Regions from separate parts of the Herbaspirillum sp. SJZ099 genome, predicted to be linked through region 3. Evidence: predicted binding sites of a transcription regulator. Region 3 holds the regulator's gene; each other region holds the start of a gene.

Region 1 (5,626 bases), on a different contig from region 3:
TCGTCGGTGGTCAGGCATTCGATGCCCAGCGCCATGTCGGCCAGGCGCCCGGCCGCGTTCAGGCGCGGTCCGACCGCGAAACCCAGGTCGAACGGCGTGGCGCGGCGCGCTTCGCGCCCGGCCGCGCGAAACAGCGCGGCGATGCCGGCATGCATCTTGCCGCTGCGCATGCGCTTTAAGCCCTGCGCCACCAGGATGCGGTTGTTGGCGTCCAGCTTGACCACGTCGGCCACCGTGCCCAATGCCACCAGGTCCAGCAGCGTATCCAGCCTTGGCTGGGTTTGCGCATCGAAGATGCCGCGTTTGCGCATCTCGGCGCGCAGCGCCAGCAGCACGTAGAACATCACGCCCACGCCGGCCAGGTTCTTGCTGGGGAAGCCGCATTCGGGCTGGTTCGGATTGACGATCACGCGCGCGTCGGGCAGCGCGTCGCCCGGCAGGTGGTGGTCGGTCACGACCACGTCGATGCCGCGCCGCTTGGCCTCGGCCACGCCGTCGATGCTGGCGATGCCGTTATCGACCGTGATGATCACGTCCGGCGCCTTTTCGCGCACGGTCAGCGCGACGATCTCGGGCGTGAGGCCATAGCCGTACTCGAAGCGGTTGGGCACGATGTAGTCCACCTGCGCACCCAGCAGGCGCAAGCCGCGCAGGCCGACGGCGCAGGCGGTGGCGCCGTCGCAATCGTAATCGGCCACGATCACCAGCTTCTTGCGCGCGGCGATGGCGTCGGCCAGGTAACTGGCGGCGGCGTCGATATGCAGCAGGCCGGACGGCGCGATCAGGGCATTGAGCTCGCTGGCCAGTTCGCGCGCGCTGGCCAGGCCGCGCGCCGCGTACACGCGCGCCAGCACCGGATGCACGCCTTCGGCGATCAGTTGTTCGGATTGCTGGATGGAATAGGGGCGGGTGGCGATGCGGATCATGCGGCGAGTCTTTGTAACGAGGGTTTGCGCCAGAACTTGCGCAGCGCGCTGCGCGTGGTGGAGATCTGCGCCAGCTGGTCGGCGCCGGTCAGGATCAAATTGATGGCGTCGAAGGCGCCGCCGCGCAGCGATGCCAAGAGCGGCGCCAGCCATTCCCGATCCAGGGTTTCCATGCGCTGCAGCCACAGCCCCCATTCCTCGGCCAGGGCGACTTCCAGCAACTGGTCCAGCAGCAGCAAGCGGTGGCCGCTGCCGGCGGCGACCTCGGCGGCGGTGAATGGGGTAGCCGCCGCGGCGCCGAACGCTTGCATCCAGCCGTTCAGGCCATAGCTGGCGGCATAGGCCGGCGTGGCGCCAACCGCGGCATCGGCGCCGCCCCAGATCCACATCGAGTTGACCGCCTTCAGCCCGCGCATTTCGCGCTCTTCATTCAGGCTTTCCGAGAACCATTGCATCTGCACTTCGTTTTGCAGCTTGCGCCAGGCCAGTTCGCCCGGGCCTTCCGGCATCCAGATATCGATATTGCGGCCGCTGGCAGCGGACGGGGTCGAGGTGCGCAGGCCGGCCCAGGCGTCGGCGCGGATGAACCAGGTGCGGGCGTCGCCATACACCACTTCATGGCCGATGTCGGTCAACAGCGGCGCGGCCGAGGCAAACAGTTTTTGCGATTGCGCCTCATCCAGCTGCAACTGCGCCACATCGGTCAGCACCAGATGGTCGCGCGCGACGTGGATGTGGGCCGGATGCAGCACGAACCACTGGCCGGCGACCGGCGTGTGGCCGAGGCTGCGCATCAGCGCCGCGGCGGCGGCCGGGCTGCTGTCCTGGGCCGGCTGCGGCAGGCCGAAGCGTTGCGCCAGCCAGTGCTCATGCGGCAAGGCGCGCGAAAAAGGATCGTGGGATTGGGGCGGCGCGGCGTGCTTGCCGCGCGCCAGCAGCATCGCCAGCGCCGGCGCCTGGCATTGGCGCAGCAAGTCGCGCGCCATTGCAGCCGGGGGCAGGGCGAAGGGGATCAGGATGTCGAGTTGATTCATGGGACGCTATTTTAGCGGTTGGCAGCCCAAGCGATGCGGGCGTTGCTGCGGGCATCCCGCATTGCACCCGTCGTTCTGGCGCAGTCGGGCCCGGCTTGCGCCTGGAAGGCGAGCCTAGTCTTGCTTCCAGGCATTCCTGGCCCGCTGCCGCACCAGCATCCTGACGCTGTCGGGCATGGGCGTGCGCGCGCCGTTGGTTTCGGCCGAGAGCCACAGGCTGTCTTCGAAGTGCGGCAGCATGCGCGGCGTGATGAAACGGCTGCGGATGGCGTTGACGTGGCGGTCGCCTTGCGGCGTCTGCTGGGTGACGTAGAAGCGCTGCGGCACTACTAGGTGCAGGTATTCCTTGGCGCGTGTCATGGCTACGTACAGCAGGCGGCGCTCTTCGGCGATCTCGGCGTCGTTGCCGGTGGCCAGATCCGACGGGATGCAGCCGTCCACCACGTTGAGCACATGCACCGAGCGCCATTCCTGGCCCTTGGCGGAGTGGATGGTGGACAGCGTCAGGTAGTCCTCGTCGCGGTAGGGCGGTTCCGCATAGTCGCTGCTGGCCTCGGGCGGATCCAGCGTCAGTTCGGTCAGGAACTTCTCGCGCGAGGCATAGCCGCCGGCCAGTGCGGCCAGCTGTTCGATATCGGCGCTGCGGGCGCCGGCGTCATCGTACTTGCGTTCCAGTTGCGGCAGGTACCAGTCGCGCGCGGCATGGAGATCGTCCGGCCATGGCGTGGATGCATGGCGCATCAGCGCATAGGTGTCGGCGAAGGCCTGCCACTCCAGCGCCGCATTGGCCGGCGGGGCGAAGTCGAGCAGGGCGGCGGCCGGGTCGTCGGCGGCGGCCATCAGGTCCAGCGCCTTCCTGGCGGTGGCCGGGCCGATGCCGGCGATCAACTGCAGCGCACGAAAGCCCGCCATGCGGCCGTTGGGGTTGTGGGCCAGGCGCAGCAGCGAAAGCAGGTCCTTGATGTGGGTGCTTTCGAGGAACTTCAAGCCGCCGAATTTCAGGAAAGGGATGTTGCGGCGGGCCAGTTCCAGCTCCAGCGCCGCGCTGTGCGTGGCGGTGCGAAACAGCACCGCCTGCGACTTCAGCGTCAGGCCCTGTTCGCGGTGCGCCAGCACCCGGTTGGCAATCCAGCGCGCCTGTTCCACTTCGTCCGGGATCAGCACCAGTTGCGGCTTTTGCGAGGAGGCCCGGTCGCTCCACAGGTTCTTGTGGTGGCGTTCGGGAGCCTCGGCGATGACGGCGTTGGAAGCCGCCAGGATCGGCTGGGTCGAGCGGTAGTTGCGCTCCAGCGTGACGATGCGCGCCGGGCGCGAGAACAGCGCGGGGAAGTCGAGGATGTTGCGCACCGTGGCGCCGCGGAAGGAGTAGATCGATTGGGCGTCGTCGCCCACGGCCGTGACGCCGGCGCCGTCGGGTTTCATGCGCTTCAGGATCTCGGCCTGCAGGCGGTTGGTATCCTGGTATTCGTCCACCAGCACATGGTCGAAGCGTTCACCCGCATGACGCGCCAGCTCGGCGTCGGACAGCATGTCGGCCCAGAACAGCAGCAGGTCGTCATAGTCCAGCACGTGCTGCCGTTCCTTGGCGTCGACGTAGGCAGAGAACAGTTCGGCCAGTTGGGCCTCCCATTCGCGGCACCAGGGGAATTGCGTGTGCAGCACCGTGCCGAGATTTTCGCGGGTGTTGACCGCGCGCGAATAGATGGCCAGGCAGGTGGCCTTCAGCGGGAAGCGCTTGTCGGTGGCCGTCAGCCCCATCTCATGGCGCAGCAGGCCCATCAGGTCTTCCGAGTCGCCGCGGTCCTGGATGGTGAAATCTTTTTCCAGGCCGATTTGCGCCGCATAGTCGCGCAGCAGGCGCGCGCCGATCGCATGGAAGGTGCCCGACCACGGCAACTGCGGCGGCTGCGCCGACGGCGGCAGTTGCAGCGCCTGCCCGATCGCCTGGCCGACGCGCCGGCCCATGTCGGCGGCGGCGCGGCGCGAAAAGGTCAGCAGCAGGATGCGTTGCGGATCGGCGCCATCCAGCACCAGTCTGGCGACCCGGTGCGCCAGCGTGCTGGTCTTGCCGGAACCGGCGCCGGCCACGATCAGCAACGGATCATGCCGGGCGGGCGGCAGCTTGCCGCCATGTTCTACCGCGGCGCGCTGTTGCTCGTTGAGCTTGGCAAAGAGGGCGTGGCGGGCATCGGCGGCGGGCGCGGCGGTATCAAGGGCGGCGGCTGGATCTGGCGGCATCGGGGTGGCGGGGTTGGTGTTGCTTAAAGCTTTGCACTGTATATATAACCAGTTCCGTGCGCAATATCGGATGCGGCGCCGTGGCAAAATGCGCGGCAGAAGTTGCCGGAATGGAACGTGTTTTGGGATGGCCGCGGCGCTTGCCGCAAATGTAAGACTTCATGTCGCCGAGAACCTATGGGCAAAGCCGGGCTCTATCCCGGCACGGCAGCGAACGTGTGACCGGGGTGGGCCGTCTGGCCCATTCTGTGGCAAACTTCGCGCTTCGCCTGTCGAAATGCGCCGCTATCTGTCGTGATGGGGACATGATTGGCCGCGCTTTTGATTCAGCCTTCTCTCGGAGCAATTTTGAGTCTAATAAAAAACCTGCCGTTCGAATGGTTGGTCGGCATCCGCTATACGCGCGCTGGCAAGCGCAGCGGCCGCAACAGTTTCATTTCCTTCATTTCCCTGATTTCCATGGCCGGCATCGCGCTGGGCGTGGCCGCGCTGATCGTGGTGCTGTCGGTCATGAACGGTTTCCAGAAGGAAGTGCGCGATCGCATGCTGTCGGTGCTGGCGCACATCGAGGTATTCGACGCTTCCGGCGCCATGCGCGACTGGCAAGCGGTGGCCAAGCAGACCTTCCAGAACAAGGAAGTGCAGGGCGCCGCACCCTACGTGGCGGCGCAGGCGATGATGACGCGCGATGACAATGTGCGCGGCGTCCTGGTGCGCGGCGTGCTGCCGGAAGAGGAGCCCAAGGTTTCCGATGTCGCCAAGCAGATCAAGCAGGGCAGTTTCGCCTCGCTCAAGCCCGGTGAATTCAATATTGTCCTGGGCGGCGAGCTGGCGCGCGGCTTGCGCGTGGGCATCGGCGACAAGGTGACGCTGATCGCGCCGCAAGGGCAGGTGACGCCGGCCGGGGTGTTGCCGCGCCTGAAGCAATTCACGGTGGGCGGCATCTTCGAGGCCGGACACTATGAGTTCGACTCTTCGCTGGCCTTCATCCATATCCAGGACGCGGAAACCCTGTTCCGTCTCGATGCCCCGACCGGCGTGCGGCTGCGCATCCGCGACATGCTGCAGGCGCCGCAGGTGACCCAGCAACTGGCCTCGACGCTGACCGGCGACCTCTACCTGCGCGACTGGTCGCAGCAAAACAGCAACTGGTTCGCGGCGGTCAAGACCGAGAAGCGCATGATGTTCATCATCCTGACGCTGATCATTGCGGTGGCGGCCTTCAACCTGGTGTCCACGCTGGTGATGACGGTGACCGACAAGCAGGCCGACATCGCCATCCTGCGCACGCTGGGCGCTTCGCCCGGTTCCATCATGAAGATCTTCGTCATCCAGGGGGCGCTGGTGGGGCTGATCGGCACGGCCATCGGCGTCGGCCTGGGCGTGGCGGTGGCGCTCAACATCGACGTCGTGGTGCCGGCCATCGAA
Region 2 (5,626 bases), on a different contig from region 3:
GAATAAAACTTGCCGGATTGAAATTCCGTCATCGGCGCAATGCCGGCTGACGAGAAAGCAGACCGCAACCCGCAGGCGGGCGTCGCATCCGTTGCCGGACGAGAACTGGCGCAGACATGAGCTGCGCGGGTTGCGAAAGGATTCGTAAAATTGGGCATGTGCATGCCGTCTGCATGAGTTGGTCTCTGATATTCGCATCTCGCCGGCATGCACCGGAGCGATCCGCATTATCCGTCTTCCCTGCTGTCGCCAGCCTTACATCGACCCGCCGCTTTCAAGAAAACAGCAATAATCGACATTTATCGGCTACCGCGCCGCAGCAAAAACTTCCGAATTCTAGCACAGGGCAGGGGTGCTGAGGGATGGTAGCGCTAACCTTGCCGATAAAGACCTGCGCCTGAGCCTTTCAATCGCTACCGGGGAGGCATCAGCCGAACGACGCCATGGCGCTCGCACCTTAATCAGGCATCCGGCCCGTCGTCATCCGACCAGGCGGTATTGAGCGCTTCACGGATGCTGCGGTGGGAAAAACCCCGCTGCTGCAAAAAACGCATACGCTTGGCGCGAGACTCGGCATCGACCGGCGGCTCGCTGAATTTGCGCCGCAGTACCTGGGCCGCACGGATCCCTTCGTCTTCAGCCAGGCCGGATTTCAGCTCGGACAGCGCCTCGCCTTCGATGCCGTGACTTTGCAGCTCGGACAAGATGCGATTGTTGCCATAACGCGCCGCGCGCCGGTGCACCAGGGATTCGGAAAAACGCTCTGCGGAAAGGAAACGGGATTGTTCGAGCCAGTTGAGCAAGGCTTCGACATCATCGCCCTCTTGCGCGTAAGGGGTCAGCTTACGCGCAAGTTCCAGGCGACTATGCTCACGTGAAGAGAGATATTTGAGCGCCCGTGCTTTCAGGCTGATCGGCGGTCTAGGCATGACGTTCGACTACACGGGCTATGAGGCGGATGAAACTGTGACTGCATACGTCAAAAACGCTGAACGCATGCGGACATGCAGGCAAAACGGATACTGCAAAACAGCAACGACAGAAACACCAACCATCGCCGGCATCGCAAATAACACCATACAACGCCGGCAACGGCGACAACTACCGGGACAGCAACGACGGGAGAGGCATCCCTTGCCGCTGCCCCGGCCATACTAGTACGCCGATAAGAGCATGGCGCCCACGACGGCAGGTTCTTGCGGATTACGATGCCTGGACTTCGGCCTCGCCGTTGGCCAGTTGCGGCACGCCGAGCGCGATGCGCACCTTGTTTTCAATTTCACGCGCCAGTTCCGGGTGTTCCTTCAGGAAGTTGCGCGCATTGTCCTTGCCCTGGCCGATACGTTCGCCGTTGTAGCTGTACCAGGCGCCGGATTTTTCCACCACCTTGTGCTCGGAACCGAGATCGAGGATTTCGCCTTCGCGCGAGGTGCCTTCGCCATACAGGATATCGAAGTGGGCTTCGCGGAACGGCGGGGCCACCTTGTTCTTGACGACCTTGACCTTGGTTTCGCTGCCGATGACTTCGTCGCCGGACTTGATCGAACCGGTGCGGCGGATATCCAGGCGCACGGATGCATAGAACTTGAGCGCATTGCCGCCGGTGGTGGTTTCCGGATTGCCGAACATGACGCCGATCTTCATGCGGATCTGGTTGATGAAGATGACGGTGGTATTGGTGCGGTTGATGCTGCCGGTCAGCTTGCGCAATGCCTGCGACATCAGGCGGGCCTGCAGGCCGGGCAGGGAGTCGCCCATGTCGCCTTCGATTTCGGCCTTGGGGGTCAGCGCCGCAACCGAGTCGACCACGATCAGGTCGACCGCGCCCGAGCGCACCAGTGCGTCGGTAATCTCAAGGGCCTGCTCGCCGGTGTCGGGTTGCGAGATCAGCAAGTCGTGCAGGTTGACGCCCAGCTTTTGCGCGTAGGTGACATCCAGCGCGTGTTCGGCATCGATGAAGGCGCAGGTGCCGCCCAGTTTTTGCATTTCGGCAATGGCTTGCAGCGTCAGCGTGGTTTTACCCGAGGATTCCGGGCCGTAAATCTCGACGACACGGCCGCGCGGCAGGCCGCCGACGCCCAATGCGATGTCCAGCCCCAGGGAGCCGGTCGAAAAGACCTGGACTTCCTCGGCGACGGCGCCGTCTTCCATGCGCATCACGGAGCCCTTGCCGAATTGCTTTTCGATCTGCGCCAATGCGGCGGCAAGCGCCTTGCCCTTTTCAGAGTTGTTTGCAGCTTTTTTGTCGTCCATAAATCTCTTTCGGCAAAAGGTCGTGAAGAAGGTGTCTACTGCAGGACGTATCTCTTCAGTGCGCCGGAAACTGCGCACCGGTCAATTCTGTGTCGCTGCACTCATGAAGCAGTACTGTATAAAAAAACAGTGATTCGCGCAAGCTTTTTTGTCACCCGGGGGACGAAGGCCGATCCCCGCGGTCGAGGGGCCGATTATAAAAGATCGGGAGGATTGGCCGCAGAAATGCGACACAAGTACTGCAAGCAAAAGCAAAAACCGTCAAACTCGCGTTTTTCCTGGAACACATTTCACAACAGGAGTGACATGTGTTCCAGAAATGGATGCCGTTTTCGCCCCTAACCTTGCGACGGGCGCATGCCGGCTTGATATACATTGCAGGCTTGCAATATAACGAGATAGAGACTGTTTTAGATTGTTGTCATGAGTTTAGTGCCCTTTAGCCATATCAGCGCCTTGCGCTGCCTGATCATCGACGACATGCCGACGATGCGCCAGAACATCCGGATGCACCTCGGCCAACTCGGCGTGACCAAAGTGGATCAAGCCGCCACGCCTGACGAGGCGATCCGTTTCGTCCAGGCCGGCACTTACGACCTCATCATCTGCGACTACAACCTGAACAAGGAAAGCAACGGCCAGCAATTGCTGGAGTTCTTCCGTACCCAGAACATGCTTTCGCCGACCTCCATGTTCATCATGGTGACCGCCGAAAGCGGCTACAACCTGGTAGCCAGCGCCGCCGAGTTCCAGCCCGACGCCTACATGCTCAAGCCGCTCACCGCCAGCCGCATCGCCGAACGCGTCGATCGCCTGCTGGAAAAGCAACACGCCATGCTGCCGGTGACCGAAAAGATGAAGCGCAAGGATTTCGCCGGCGCCATCGCCGAATGCGACAACGTGCTCAAGGCCGCGCCCAAGTGGATCGTCGAAATCATGAAGACCAAGGGCACGCTGCTGGTCGACCAGCGCCGCATCGACGAAGCGCGCGAGGTGTATGCGCAGGCCCTGGCCATGCGCGACGACCTGGTGTGGGCCAAGCTCGGCCTGGCGCGCTGCAATATCGTGGCCGGCCAGCTGGATGATGCGCGCAAGACGGTCGAGGAAGTGCTCGCCCAGAACAAGCAGTTCATCGCCGCCTATGACCTGCTGGCGCAGATCGACGAGGCGCAGGGCAACCAGGACGGCGCGCTGGCGGCGCTGACCATGTCCTCCGAAATCATTCCCTCGGCCCGCCGCAGCCGGCTGGTGGGGCGTGGTCTGCCGCACCTCGGACGTGCCCGAATACTACGTCGCCGGGCGCCGCGTGCCGCCCCTGTTCAACGGCATGGCCACCGCCGCCGACTGGATCTCGGCCGCCACCTTCATCAGCCTGGCCGGCGGACTCTACCTGCAAGGTTTCGACGGCCTGGCCTATATCCTCGGCTGGACCGGCGGCTACTGCCTGGTGGCACTGCTGATCGCCCCTTACCTGCGCAAGTTCGGCCAATACACCATCGCCGACTTCCTGGCCGCGCGCTATCCGGGAAAATTCGGCGGCACGCCGATCCGCATCCTGGCCGTGGCCGCCACCATCCTGATTTCCTTCACCTACGTGGTGGCGCAGATCTACGGCGTGGGCCTGATCACCTCGCGCTTCACCGGCATCGATTTCTCGATCGGCATCTTCCTCGGCCTGGCCAGCATCCTGGTGTGCTCCTTCCTCGGCGGCATGCGCGCCATCACCTGGACCCAGGTGGCCCAATACATCATCATCCTGTTCGCCTACCTGATCCCGGTGGTCTGGCTGTCGGCCAAGCACACCACGGTCCCGGTGCCGCCGGTGGCTTACGGCGCGGTGCTGCCCAAGCTCAAGGCGATCGAACACAAGCTCGAAGATGCCCCCAAGGAACAGGAGATCCGCAAGATCTTCCAGGCGCGCGCCGACGAGCTCGAATACAAACTGAAGAACCTGCCCCACTCCTGGGAAGAAGGGCGCCTGGAAGCGCAGCGCCACATCGACGAAGTCAAGCGCGACACGCACGCCTCGCTGGCTGAAATCAAGGCCGCCAGCCGCGCCCTGTCGTCCTATCCGAAAAGTGCAGGAGAAGCCGAGCGGCGCTGGAGCGACGCGCGCGCCGCCAACCTCATACGGGCGCAGCCGCCGGTCTCGCAGACCGAACCCTTCCCCGGCCGCGACAAAGAGAGTTCCGACATCAAGCGCAACAATTTCCTCGCGCTGGTGTTCTGCCTGATGCTGGGCACCGCCGCGCTGCCGCACATCCTGATGCGCTACTACACCACGCCCACCGTGTCGGCCGCGCGCAAGTCGGTATTCTGGACGCTGTTTTTCATCATGCTGATCTACCTATCGGTGCCGGCCCTGACCGTGCTGGTGAAATACGACATCTACACCTCGCTGGTCGGCAGCAGCTACAACCACCTGCCCGACTGGGTCTATTACTGGGCCAACATCGACAAGGTCAATCCGCTGGTCTCCATTACCGACCTCAACCGCGACGGCCTGGTGCAACTGGGCGAAATCTCGATGGATGGCGACATCATCGTGCTGGCCATGCCCGAAATCGCCGGGCTGCCCTACTTCGTTTCCGGACTGGTCGCCGCCGGCGGCCTGGCGGCGGCGCTCTCGACCGCCGACGGCCTGCTGCTGACGATCTCCAACGCGCTCTCGCACGACATCTACTACAAGGTGGTCGACCCCAGCGCCTCGACCCAGAAACGCGTGACCATCTCCAAGCTGCTGTTGCTGGTGGTGGCGCTGCTGGCGGCCTATGCCGCCTCGCTCAAACCGGGCGATATCCTGTCGATGGTCGGCGCCGCCTTCTCGCTGGCCGGTTCCACCCTGTTCCCGGCGCTGGTGCTGGGCGTGTTCTGGAAACGCGCCAACCAGGCCGGCGCGGTGGCCGGCATCGTGTGCGGCTTTTTGATGTGCGTGTACTACATGCTGCACACCAACCCGACCTTCGGCGGCAGCGCCGCCGGCCAGTGGTTCCACATCGCGCCGATCTCCGCCGGCGTGTTCGGCGTGCCGGTGGGCATCGCGGCCATGGTCATCGTCAGCCTGCTCACGCCGCCGCCGGACGAAGCTACCATCGCGCTGATCGACCACATCCGCACGCCATGATTTCCTGCGGCAACACATTGCGAGCCGGTCCGGCTCGATCGCAAAAAGCGAGGTAAAACCCGCTCTGATCGCCGTTCCGCGACAAGCCTTTCGGGCCTTACAATCTTCAACTCACGGGGAAATCCTTGACGTCCGGGGGGACGGCAAGGGCAAGACGACATCGGCCATCATCCCCGCCCCCTCTAATAATCAAGACCAAGAAAGGGCTCACCGATGAAACTGTCTCAAATGAAAGTCTCCAATCGCCTG
Region 3 (5,626 bases):
CATGGCGCGGATCGAGTTCGAGCGCTTTGTTGAACAGGGCCAGTGCCTCCTCGACGCGATCTTGTGTATTTGCGAGGCTGACGGCTAATTTGGCATAACTGTTGGCATCGTTGGGCAGCAGTTCGATGACGCGCCGGTAATGCTCATGCGCCTTGTCGACCTCATCGAGCTTCAGGTAGGCATCTGCGATCTTGTAATGCGCGTAGCTGTCCGTTGGGTCCAGCAGCAAGGAGGTCTTGTGCGACTCGACAGCCTCCTTGTACATGTTCATGGCATAGAAGGCTTCGCCCAGTGCGGTATGTGCGGGGGCGAAACTGATCTGCAGTTCGAGCGACTTCATGATCGTCGATACTGCTTCGTTCAAGCGTTTGGCGTCAATCAGCGCCCGTCCCAAGTGGCTCAGGGGCCCCGGCGCGCTGGGTTCGCGCGCTACTGCATCTTCAAAATAGGCAATTGTCGCTTCGGGGTCGTTCTTTTCATGCAGGGCATTGGCCAGGCCGATGCGGGCATCGCGATTGTCAGGGTCGCAGGCGATGGCGCGTTCGAAAAGCTCGATCGCCTCATCGACGCGCTCCTGTTTGAGGACGCAATTTGCCAGGCTGGTGGCATATTCCGCGTTGCTTGGATCGCCCTCCATGGCCTTTCTCAGCCATTTTTCTCCCAGCGCGTAATCGTATTCTTGTATCGCAATCAATCCGCGGGCATTGTGGGCGAAGATCAGATTGGGCGCGCGCTTGAGCACTGCATCGCATTTTTGCCGGGCTTCGCCAGGCTTGCGCGCTTCCAGCAGGTCAAGGCTGGCGCGAACGTCAAGCAGGTCTTGCAACTGATATTTCGATGGTGATGGGGAGGCTTTTGAGTGGCCCTTGCGCGTAGACATCAAATTTCCTTGCTAGATGGATCAGTACCGTTCGCGAAGACGAAGGCGGAATGCGACAGCTAGGCATGATATGTGGCTACGCAGCTGGATGAAAGTGCGAACAGAAAGCGAAACAGGGCGTTTTTGCTCAGACTCAAGCTTCGTTTTGCCTGGCCGGCGTGGCAGGCCAAACGAAGCGATAGCGATGGGCGGGGCGGCGGGAATGAATGGCTTACCAGCTGCGCAGCAATCCTACGGCGAGCCCTTCAAGCGCGAAGTCTTCATCGTTCTGGTCGATGAGGATGGGGGCGAAGTCGGGATTCTCGGGCAGCAAGGTAATGGTGTTGCCGGATTTCTGGTAGCGCTTGACGGTGACGTCGTCGGCCAGACGGGCAACGACGATTTGGCCGTTGCGCGCCTGGTCGGCCTTCTTGACTGCGAGCAGGTCGCCATCGAGGATGCCGGCATCGCGCATGGACATGCCGCGCACCTTCAGCAGGTAGTCGGGTTTGCCTGAAAACAGGGCGGGATCTACCTGGTAGGTTTTTTCCACATGCTCTTGCGCGAGGATGGGCGAACCGGCTGCGACGCGGCCCACCAGCGGCAGGCTCAATTGCATCAGGGCCGGATGGGGCAGCGCCATCTGGCGGTTGCCTGGCAGGCCGGCTGCGACCCCGGACTCCCGCAGCCGGATGCCGCGGGAGGTGCCGGGGGAGATTTCAATGGCGCCCTTGCGGGCCAGGGCCTGCAGGTGTTCTTCAGCCGCATTGGCGGAGCGAAAGCCCAGTTCCGAGGCGATCTCGGCGCGCGTGGGGGGGAAGCCGGTGTTTTCGATGGCGTTCTTGATCAGGTTGAGGATCTGTTCCTGGCGCGCGGTGAGCTTGAGCATGTGGAATGCCTTTCCGGGAAGGAAGGCTGTTTGTATGAACAGTCTGTATTTTTATACAGTTGCCATCTTTGTGTCAACGGCAACATGGGGCAATGCGGCCGATATCGCTTCGCATGCGCATATATATAGAAGGAAGGCGGGGCGGCGGAGCCGGGTTGTCGCCGCCAGGCCTCGCCCAATCCTTGCCTGGATTGCTGTTTGGCCGGATATCTTGTATGATTGCCGGCTTTCCTCTTCCCACACTCGTCTTGACGCCGGGGTGGGCGTTTTGTCAATAGTCCAAAAGGAGTCTACATGCGTCATTATGAAATCGTATTTATCGTCCACCCGGACCAAAGCGAGCAAGTGCCTGCGATGATCGAGCGTTACAAGGGCATCGTCACCACCCGCGGCGGCAAGGTGCACCGTGTCGAAGATTGGGGTCGTCGTCAACTGGCCTACCAGATCCAGAAGCTGGCCAAGGCACACTACGTCTGCCTGAACATCGAAGTCGACAGCGAAACGCTGGCCGAAATCGAAACCGGCTTCAAGTTTAACGATGCCGTCCTGCGCCACCTGACCGTCAAGATGAAGAAGGCCGAAACCGGTCCTTCTCCGATCCTGAAGGCAGTGCAAAAGGAAGACGCAGCCAAGAGCCGCACCGAAGCACCCGCAGCCTGATTGCGCAGCGATTCATAGCGGAGAGTGAACCAGCTTCAAGTCATCGCCAGCCTGGCCGAACGTGATGTGTTGCGTTATACGCCGGCCGGCATCCCGATTGTGACTGCCAGGTTGCAGCACCAGTCGGAGCAGATGGAAGCGGGGATCAAGCGCTTGGTGGAGTTCGACATCGCGGCCATGGCCGCCGGGGAAATCTCCGGTCGACTCAATAAGGCAGCGCTGGGAGCCATGTTCCAATTCACCGGCTTTCTGGCCCGCAGGAATCGCAACAGCAAGAGCGTCGTGTTTCACATCGTTGATTTTGATCCCGTCGGTTGATCCGACACAGACATTACCCAATTTAGATACAGGAGCCAAACCATGGCATTCGGTAAAAAGTTCGATAAAAGCAAACTGAAAAACAAGCGCCAACAGCAAAACCCGCTGTTCAAGCGCAAGAAATTCTGCCGTTTCACCGCCGCTGGCGTTGAACAGGTCGATTACAAGGACGTGGACACCCTGAAGGACTTCGTTCAGGAAAACGGCAAGATCATGCCGGCACGCCTGACCGGCACCAAGGCCCACTACCAGCGTCAGGTGGATACCGCGATCAAGCGTGCCCGCTACCTGGCCCTGCTGCCGTACACCGATCTGCACAACGCGTAATCGCCGCCGAGAAATAGGAGAAAAACATGCAAGTCATTCTGTTGGAAAAAATCGTTAATCTCGGTGGTCTGGGCGATGTCGTGCGCGTCAAGGACGGTTTCGCGCGCAACTTCCTGATCCCGCAACGCAAGGCCCGCCGCGCTACCGATGCAGCCATCGCTGAATTCGAAGCCAAGCGCGCCGACCTGGAAAAGGCCGCCGCTGAAAAGCTGGCAGCAGCCCAAGCCCAAGGCGAAAAGCTCAACGGTGCCACCATCGAAATCTCGCAAAAGGCGGGCGTCGATGGCCGTCTGTTCGGTTCGGTCACCAACTTCGACATCGCCGAAGCGCTGGGCAAGCAAGGCTTCGCCGTCGAAAAGGCGCAGGTTCGCCTGCCTAACGGTCCGTTGAAGATCGTTGGCGAGCACCCGGTTGCAGTTGCCCTGCACACCGACGTGGTGGTCGATGTGACCATCAACGTGAAGGGCGAGCAAGCGTAAGCATTGCATTCGCTGCAATTCAATTTGCAATAAGAAAGCCGGGTTCGCCTGGCTTTTTTATTGCCGCCCGGCATCAGGGCGCAAGCGTTGCCGGCCTTATCCCGAGGCCGGAGCGGTCCAGCCCGGGAAACGGAAATGACCGCGCAAGATATGGGCTGCGATTTGCCTCCAGCCTGAAACGGCCAACTCCCATAGCAGGTTATAATGCGCGCCATGAAAGAATCATCCCGCGCCAAGAAAGACTCCTTTCCATCGTTCCGCGGCCCCAGAGATTCCTCTGATCCCGAGGTCGATTCGCTACGCGTGCCGCCGCATTCGATCGAGTCCGAACAATCGGTGCTCGGCGGTTTGCTGCTGGACAACGCGGCGTGGGACCGTATCGCCGATTTCGTCAGCGCTGACGATTTCTATCGTTACGACCACCGCATCATCTTCGAACATATCGTCAAGCTGATCAACAGCACCAAGCCGGCTGACGTCATTACCGTCTACGAAGCCTTGTCGACCAGCGGCAAGGCAGAAGAAGTGGGCGGCCTGGTCTACCTCAATGCGCTGGCGCAGAACACGCCGTCGGCAGCCAATATCCGCCGCTACGCCGAGATCGTGCGCGACCGCGGCATCCTGCGCAAACTCATCACGGTGGCCGACGAGATTTCCGGCAATGCCTTCAATCCGCAGGGCAAGGACGTCAAGCAGATGCTGGACGAGGCCGAATCCAAGATTTTCGCCATCGCTGAAGAAGGTTCGCGCGGCTCGCAGGGTTTCATGGAAATCCAGCCCTTGCTGACGCAAGTGGTCGAGCGCATCGATGAACTGTACAACCGCGACAATTCCAGCGACATCACCGGGGTGCCGACCGGCTTCATCGACCTCGACAAGATGACCTCCGGCCTGCAGCCGGGCGACCTGATCATCGTCGCGGGACGTCCTTCGATGGGCAAGACGGCATTTTCTATCAACATCGGCGAAAACGTTGCCATCGACAGCGGCCTGCCGGTGGCGGTGTTCTCGATGGAAATGGGCGGCGCCCAGCTGGCCATGCGTATGCTGGGCTCGGTCGGCCGCCTGGACCAGCACCGCCTGCGTACCGGCCGTCTGCTGGACGAGGACTGGCCCCGCCTGACGCACGCCATCCAGAAGATGAACGATGCCCAGTTCTACATCGACGAAACGCCGGCCCTGAGCCCGATCGAATTGCGCGCGCGTTCGCGTCGCCTGGCGCGCCAGTGCGGCAAGCTGGGCCTGATCATCATCGACTACCTGCAACTGATGTCCGGCAATGGCGGCAGCTCCTCGGAGAACCGCGCATCGGAAATCTCGGAAATCTCGCGTAGCCTGAAGGGCCTGGCCAAGGAACTCAATTGCCCGGTGATCGCGCTGTCGCAGCTGAACCGTTCGCTGGAGCAACGCCCCAACAAGCGCCCCGTGATGTCCGACTTGCGCGAATCCGGCGCCATCGAGCAGGATGCCGACGTGATTTTGTTCATTTACCGGGATGAGGTTTACAATCCGGACTCGCCCGACAAGGGGACGGCGGAAATCATCATCGGCAAGCAGCGTAACGGGCCCATCGGCAGTATCCGCCTGTCATTCCTGGGCATGTATACCAAGTACGACAATTACATCGGTAATCTGGCCCAGCCTTACGGCGGCGATTGATGGACCATTTTTCGGCCGCGCGCAATGCCTGTGGCCATGAGGGAACCACGAGCGGCTTTTTTGCCGCTCGTGTCGTGTAAGTAAGGCGCGGAGCCGGTCGGTTCGGCGCGCAAGACGGGCAGGGCGGTTTTTCGCAAGCAATGGGAGCGGAGTCCCGTATCGCCGGTCCGAAACAGCGCTTCATGCAAGCGCGAATCATTGACGAGAGAGTGAAACATGTTTGGACGATTGATGCCGACTGAAGGCAAATTCTTTGACCTTTTCAATCAGCATGCCGAATTGGGGGTCAAGGGGGCAAAGGAAATGGTCGCGCTGATGACCAATTTCGATGACCTCGAAATTCGCGTGCACGCGATTGAAACCGTCGAGAAGCAAGCCGACAAGGTGACCCACACCACCATCGACCTGCTGCACAAAACCTTCATCACCCCGCTC
Region 4 (5,626 bases), on a different contig from region 3:
CAGCAGATGCCGCACCTCGGCAGCCAGTTGCGGCGCTTGCCCTGCGGATTCGCGCGCGAGGATATGGTCGACGAGCTGCGCCAGGTCGCTGCGCTCGCGCAAGGCCGGCAACCGCACCTGCAAGCCGTTGATGCGGTAGTACAGGTCTTCGCGGAAGGCATGGCTGGCCGCCATGTCGCGCAAGGGACGGTTGGTGGCGCAGACCAGCGCGAACGCCACCGGAATCAGGCGGTTGCTGCCCAGCGGCATCACCGCGCGTTCCTGCAGCACGCGCAGCAGGCGTGCCTGCAGCGCCAGCGGCATGTCGCCGATCTCATCCAGGAACAGCGTGCCGCCATGCGCCTGCGCGATCTTGCCCACGGCCCCTTTGCGCCGCGCGCCGGTGAAGGCGCCGTCGTCGTAGCCGAACAGCTCGGCCTCGATCAGGTGCTCGGGGATGGCCGAACAGTTCACCGCCACGAAGGGGGCGATGCCCGCATGCGCGCCATGCGCCGGTTGCCGGCGCAGCATTTCCTGGTGGATGGCCTGGGCCAGCCATTCCTTGCCGGTGCCGGTCTGGCCGGTAATGAGGATGGGGATGTCGCGGCCGATCGCCTTGCGCAGCTTGTCGATGACATTGCGCATCTGCGCGTCGCCGGTGTCGAGCGACTGCAAGTCCGGCCCCGGCGCGGCCGGCGTTATCCGTTGCGCAGGCGGCGCGGATGTTGCCGTTCGCGCCGGCTCGGCGAGCGCATCGCGCGCGCTCTGGAAGTGCTGTTCCTGCAGCCGCATCTCGGCGCGCGCATGGATCTGGATGCCGTTGTGCAGATACAGCGCCAACAAGCCCGGCATGGCCTTGCGGTAGTGGTCGGAGAGCATCGACACCGGCACGCCGAACAGCGAGCTGAAGGTATGCGATTGCAACGCCCCCAGCGGCAGCCCGAGCTGGAACAGCGCGCTGCGGTTGGCCGCCAGGAAGCGCCCGCCCAGGGTGAAGCTGGCGATGCCTTCGACCAGCGTGCCGACGAATTCCGGGCGGCTGTGGAAATGCACGGTGATGCAATCGGGGAAGCTGCCGGTCAGCAGGTGGTTTTCGATCATCTGCGCCGACATGCGCACCAGCGCCATGGTGTGCTTGTGGAAGCTGCCGCATTCGCCGGAGACGTCCAGTACGCCCAGCACCTTGCCCTGGTGGTCGAAGATAGGCGCGGCCGAGCAGGTCAGGAAGCGGTTGGCGTCGAGGTAATGCTCTTGCGCATGCACGGTGGTCGGCTTCTGTTCGAACAAGGCGGTGCCGATGGCATTGGTGCCGCGCAACTGTTCCGACCAGCGTCCGCCGGCGCCCAGCGCCACCCGGTCGGCCTTGGCCAGGAAGTCGCTGTCGCCCAGCGTATGAAGGATGGTGCCGCTGGCATCCGAGAGGATCACCATGCTGTGGGTATTGCGGATCTGGTCGTAGAGCGTTTCCATCACCGGCCGCGCATGGCCGAACAGGGTATGGTTGGACTCCAGCGTGAGCGCCAGGTCGGGGCGCGAGAGCGTCTCCAGGTCGGGGCGCTGCTGGCGGGTGATGCCATAAGCGGAACTGCGCTGGTGCGAACGCGCGATGGTTTGCAGGTCGAGCAATTGATTGTCGGCCGCAGGCTGCAGCACAGGGGTATTGCTCAGCAGGGACGTGCCGGCATCCGGCCGGTTTGCCTGGTGTTGCATCGTTGTCTCCTTTGGGACCCGAGGTCCTGATCCTCCCTGTTCGATTTCTTATGGATTGGGAAGCGAGGTGGGCCAAGCATAACCGATTAATTCGCGCTTGCCTCCCCCTTGCGCCGCCGATATGGCCGGCCGGCAAGGGAAAATTGAAACAGGGTTTGCAGGCCGGGATGGCAGGGTGCAAAATACTGTATATAAACACAGTATCTCATGCCTCCATCATGTCCAAATCCTCCAGGTTTCCCAGGTTTCCAGAAGGCATCGCCGCTCCCTTCCCGGAACAACCCCAGGCGCCGGCCGACGACGATCCGACGTTGACGCCCGAGTCCTACATCCATCCCAGCCAGGTTGCGCGCAAGGGCCGCGGCGCCGTGACCAATCTGCGCGGGCGCTATGAATCGGTCAGCCGGGAGGCGTTCGACGATGGCTGGCAGGCGATGGCTCAGGCAAGGGAGCGGGAAGGGGCTGACGATATGGACGACGCGGACGAACCTGCGCCCCTGAAAACCATTGTCACCGAAGAAACGGCGAAGTCCATCATCAGCCGCAACAGCTCGCCCGATTTGCCGTTCAGCCTGTCGCTCAATCCCTATCGCGGCTGCGAGCACGGCTGCATCTATTGCTTCGCGCGGCCGTCGCACAGCTATCTGGGCCTGTCGCCGGGGCTGGACTTCGAAAGCCGCCTGTTTGCCAAGACCAACGCGCCGGAGCTGCTGCTGCGCGAACTGGCGCGGCCATCCTATGTGCCCGACACCATCACGGTCGGCATCAATACCGACGCCTACCAGCCGATCGAGCGTGAACTGAAACTGACCCGGCGCGTGCTGCAGGTGCTGCATGACTGGGGCAATCCGGTGGCGCTGATCACCAAGTCTTCGCTCATCGAGCGCGACATCGATTTACTGGCGGCGATGGCGGCCAAGCGCCAGGCCATCGCCGCCGTCACCATCACCACGCTGGACCCGGCCATCGCGCGCACGCTGGAACCGCGGGCGGCCAGCCCCATGCGGCGCCTGCGGGTGATCCGGACGTTGGCCGAGGCGGGCATTCCGGTCAGCGTCTCGATCGCGCCGGTGATCCCGTTCATTACCGAACCGGACCTTGAACGCGTGATGGAAGCGGCCATCGAGGCCGGCGCCGGGCAGGCCGGCTACATCGTGCTGCGCCTGCCGTGGGAGGTGAGCCCGTTGTTCCGGCAATGGTTGCAGGCGCACTTCCCGGAGCGCGCCGCGCGCGTGATGAACCGTATCCAGGACATGCGCGGCGGCAAGGATTATGACGCCAATTTCGCCACCCGCATGCGCGGAGTCGGCGCCTGGGCCGACCTGCTGCAACAACGTTTCGAGAAAGCCAGCCGGCGGCTGGGTTTGACGCACCGTAACCGCGCCTTCGCCACGCTCGACGCCAGCCAGTTCCGGCGGCCGCTGGTGGCGCCGACGGCGCGGCAGCAGGCCGCTACAGGTTCGGGGCAGTTGGATTTGTTCTAGCGCGCATTTCGCTTCTATTGGCCTATTGGTCCATTGGCTGATTGACCTGGTGATGGCATGCGTTCCAAGGACCTGCATGGCCCAGGGGCCGGGATGTTCGCCGTCCCTGATACACTGCGCGCTTTCTTTTGGCGGGCAGGCGGCATGCATACCCTTGAACAATTACGCAGCGGGGCGCTGGCCGGCATCAAACGGCTTTCGCTGTCTTGCGGGCTGCGCGAATTTCCGCGCGAGATTTTCAATCTCGCCGATACGCTTGAGATTCTCGACCTCAGCGGCAACCAGCTCAGTGCCTTGCCGGACGACTTGCCGCGCTTGCATCAGCTGCGCATCATCTTTTGCTCCGACAATGCGTTCACCGAACTGCCTGCCGTGCTGGGCCGCTGCGCGCGCCTGGAGATGATCGGTTTCAAGGCCAACCGCATCGGCCGCGTGCCGGGAGCGGCGTTGCCCGCGGCGTTGCGCTGGCTGGTGCTGACCGACAATCGCATCGAGGCCTTGCCCCCTGAAATCGGCCATTGCACGCGGCTGCAGAAGTTGATGCTGGCGGGCAATCGCCTGCGTTCTCTGCCATCGGAGATGGCGAACTGCCGCCGCCTTGAACTGCTGCGCCTGGCGGTCAACCGGTTCGAGGCGTTTCCGGAGGTGCTGGCGGCATTGCCGCGATTGAGCTGGCTTGCCGTGGCCGGCAATCCATTTTGCGCGGAGTTTGAGGCCGCCGTGGATGGCGCCGCCCAGGCGCCTCCGGTTGAGTGGCGCGATCTTGAATTGCTGCGCAAGCTGGGCGAAGGGGCTTCCGGCGTGATCCACGAGGCGCGTTGGCGCACCGGGAGCGAGGCGCGCGCGGTTGCCGTGAAACTGTTCAAGGGGGAAGTCACCAGCGATGGTTTGCCCCGGCGAGAGATGGCTGCGGCCATCGCGGCCGGCGATCATCAAGGGCTGATTCCCGTGCTGGGGCGGTTGCGGGGGCATCCGGACAGCGCTCACGGTCTGGTGATGCCATTGATTGCGCCCAGCTTCGTCAATCTTGCCGGCCCGCCCAGCCTCGTATCGTGCACGCGCGACGTGTACGCCGAGGAAACCGTCTTTGAATGGCGCCACGCCTTGGGGGTAGCCCGCGATGTGGCCGCCGCAGTGGCCCATCTGCACCGCCGCGGCGTGGTGCACGGCGACCTGTACGCGCACAACATTTTGCATCGGGCGCCGGGCAGCGCATTGCTGGGCGACTTCGGCGCCGCATCCTTGTGCGACCCGGCCGCTCCTTATGCGGCGGCCTTGCAGGCGATGGAGGCAAGGGCGTTCGGCTGTCTGCTGGAAGAATTGCTGCAGCATTGCGCGCTGCCCGGCCTGGAACCCGTTATTGAGCGGCTGGGCCGCTTGCGCGACCGATGCCGTTCCGAAGCGCCTGGCGATCGGCCGGATTTCGACGGCATCGCACGGGAACTGGCGGCGTCGGTGGCCTCACTCGAGCGCTCCAGCTGCGCGGCTTAGCCGGAGACGCGCTCGCTGGACTTGAGCAGCACCACCAGCGCGCCGGCGCCGCCGTCGGCCGCGCGCGCCTGGCAGAAGGCCATCACTTCATCCTTTTGCGCCAGCCAGTTGCGCACCTTGTGCTTCAGCACCGGCTCCTTGTTGACCGAACCCAGGCCCTTGCCGTGGATCACGCGCACGCAGCGCAGGCCGCGTTTCCTGGATTGGCGCAGGAATTCACCCAGGGCCTCGCGCGCCTGGTCGCGCCGGTAGCCGTGCAGGTCGAGCTGGGCCTGGATCACCCAGTTGCCGCGCCGCAGCTTGCTGAGTACGTCGGGGCCGATGCCGGGACGGGCGAAGCTGAGGTTTTCATCGCTGTCCATCAGGGTGTCGACGGTGAATTCGTCGGACAGCGACTCCATCAGCGCGGCCTGCTCGTCGGCCAGATGCTGGCGTGGAATGGGCGGCGGCAGCTCCGGCAGATGGTGCGCCTTGTCGGCCGCCTTGGCGCGCAGCGGCGCCACCTGGCCGATGCTGTTGCGGAAGATATCGGTGTCTTCCCTGAGTTTAGCCTCGTTGCGCAGGCGTTCTGCCTGCGCTTCGGCGCGCGCCTGCTCCTGGGCCTGCAATTGCTTGCGCAGCCCCTTGAGTGCGGAAAAATCCTTGATTGTTGCCATGATGCAGCCCGGTCAAACTTCCCAGCGGGCTACTTTATCAGAACCTGAACAGGTTCTCGGAACGACACCCGAGGTTCAGCCGCAGGCCAGCTTGATGATGACCTTGCCGGGGTCGGTGTGGATGTTGAGGCGAGCGGGGTTGAAGTCCATGGTGGCGGCGTCGCCGGGACGCAGGACACGCACATCGGATGCGCCCGACTCTTGCATGGCTTGGCGCTCGATATAGCCGCTGACATTCTGGCCGATCAGATAGTCGACCTTGGCGGCATCGCAGCCGGCACTGCTGTCGGCGTCATGCGGCTTGGG

Evidence for each region. Region 3 encodes LexA, which represses DNA repair genes until DNA is damaged. Its sites were predicted from a motif close to ACTGTATNNNNATACAGT; they were not measured.
Region 1: a site for LexA is predicted at 4,234-4,251, ahead of FB597_RS03640 (ATP-dependent helicase). Genes of this name have one in related genera too.
Region 2: a site for LexA is predicted at 2,367-2,384, ahead of recA (recombinase RecA). Genes of this name have one in related genera too.
Region 4: a site for LexA is predicted at 1,874-1,891, ahead of FB597_RS17190 (PA0069 family radical SAM protein). Genes of this name have one in related genera too.

Annotation. Positions count from the first base shown of each region.
Region 1 covers NZ_VIUO01000001.1:847,981-853,606, forward strand. Annotated here, with positions in the region: gene recJ (single-stranded-DNA-specific exonuclease RecJ) at 1-926, opposite strand, end outside; gene FB597_RS03635 (hypothetical protein) at 923-1,960, opposite strand; gene FB597_RS03640 (ATP-dependent helicase) at 2,075-4,198, opposite strand; gene FB597_RS03645 (lipoprotein-releasing ABC transporter permease subunit) at 4,547-5,626, shown strand, end outside.
Region 2 covers NZ_VIUO01000003.1:130,956-136,581, forward strand. Annotated here, with positions in the region: gene recX (recombination regulator RecX) at 462-929, opposite strand; gene recA (recombinase RecA) at 1,204-2,253, opposite strand; partial or broken gene FB597_RS08485 (tetratricopeptide repeat protein) at 2,761-3,354, shown strand; gene FB597_RS08490 (sodium:solute symporter family protein) at 3,509-5,377, shown strand; gene FB597_RS08495 (methyl-accepting chemotaxis protein) at 5,591-5,626, shown strand, end outside.
Region 3 covers NZ_VIUO01000006.1:174,984-180,609, reverse strand. Annotated here, with positions in the region: gene FB597_RS14570 (tetratricopeptide repeat protein) at 1-880, opposite strand, end outside; gene lexA (transcriptional repressor LexA) at 1,092-1,748, opposite strand; gene rpsF (30S ribosomal protein S6) at 2,043-2,408, shown strand; gene priB (primosomal replication protein N) at 2,433-2,726, shown strand; gene rpsR (30S ribosomal protein S18) at 2,769-3,053, shown strand; gene rplI (50S ribosomal protein L9) at 3,080-3,532, shown strand; gene FB597_RS14540 (replicative DNA helicase) at 3,737-5,191, shown strand; gene FB597_RS14535 (DUF47 domain-containing protein) at 5,408-5,626, shown strand, end outside.
Region 4 covers NZ_VIUO01000009.1:70,633-76,258, reverse strand. Annotated here, with positions in the region: gene FB597_RS17195 (sigma-54-dependent Fis family transcriptional regulator) at 1-1,689, opposite strand, end outside; gene FB597_RS17190 (PA0069 family radical SAM protein) at 1,908-3,173, shown strand; gene FB597_RS17185 (leucine-rich repeat-containing protein kinase family protein) at 3,318-4,664, shown strand; gene FB597_RS17180 (Smr/MutS family protein) at 4,661-5,320, opposite strand; gene FB597_RS17175 (I78 family peptidase inhibitor) at 5,396-5,626, opposite strand, start outside.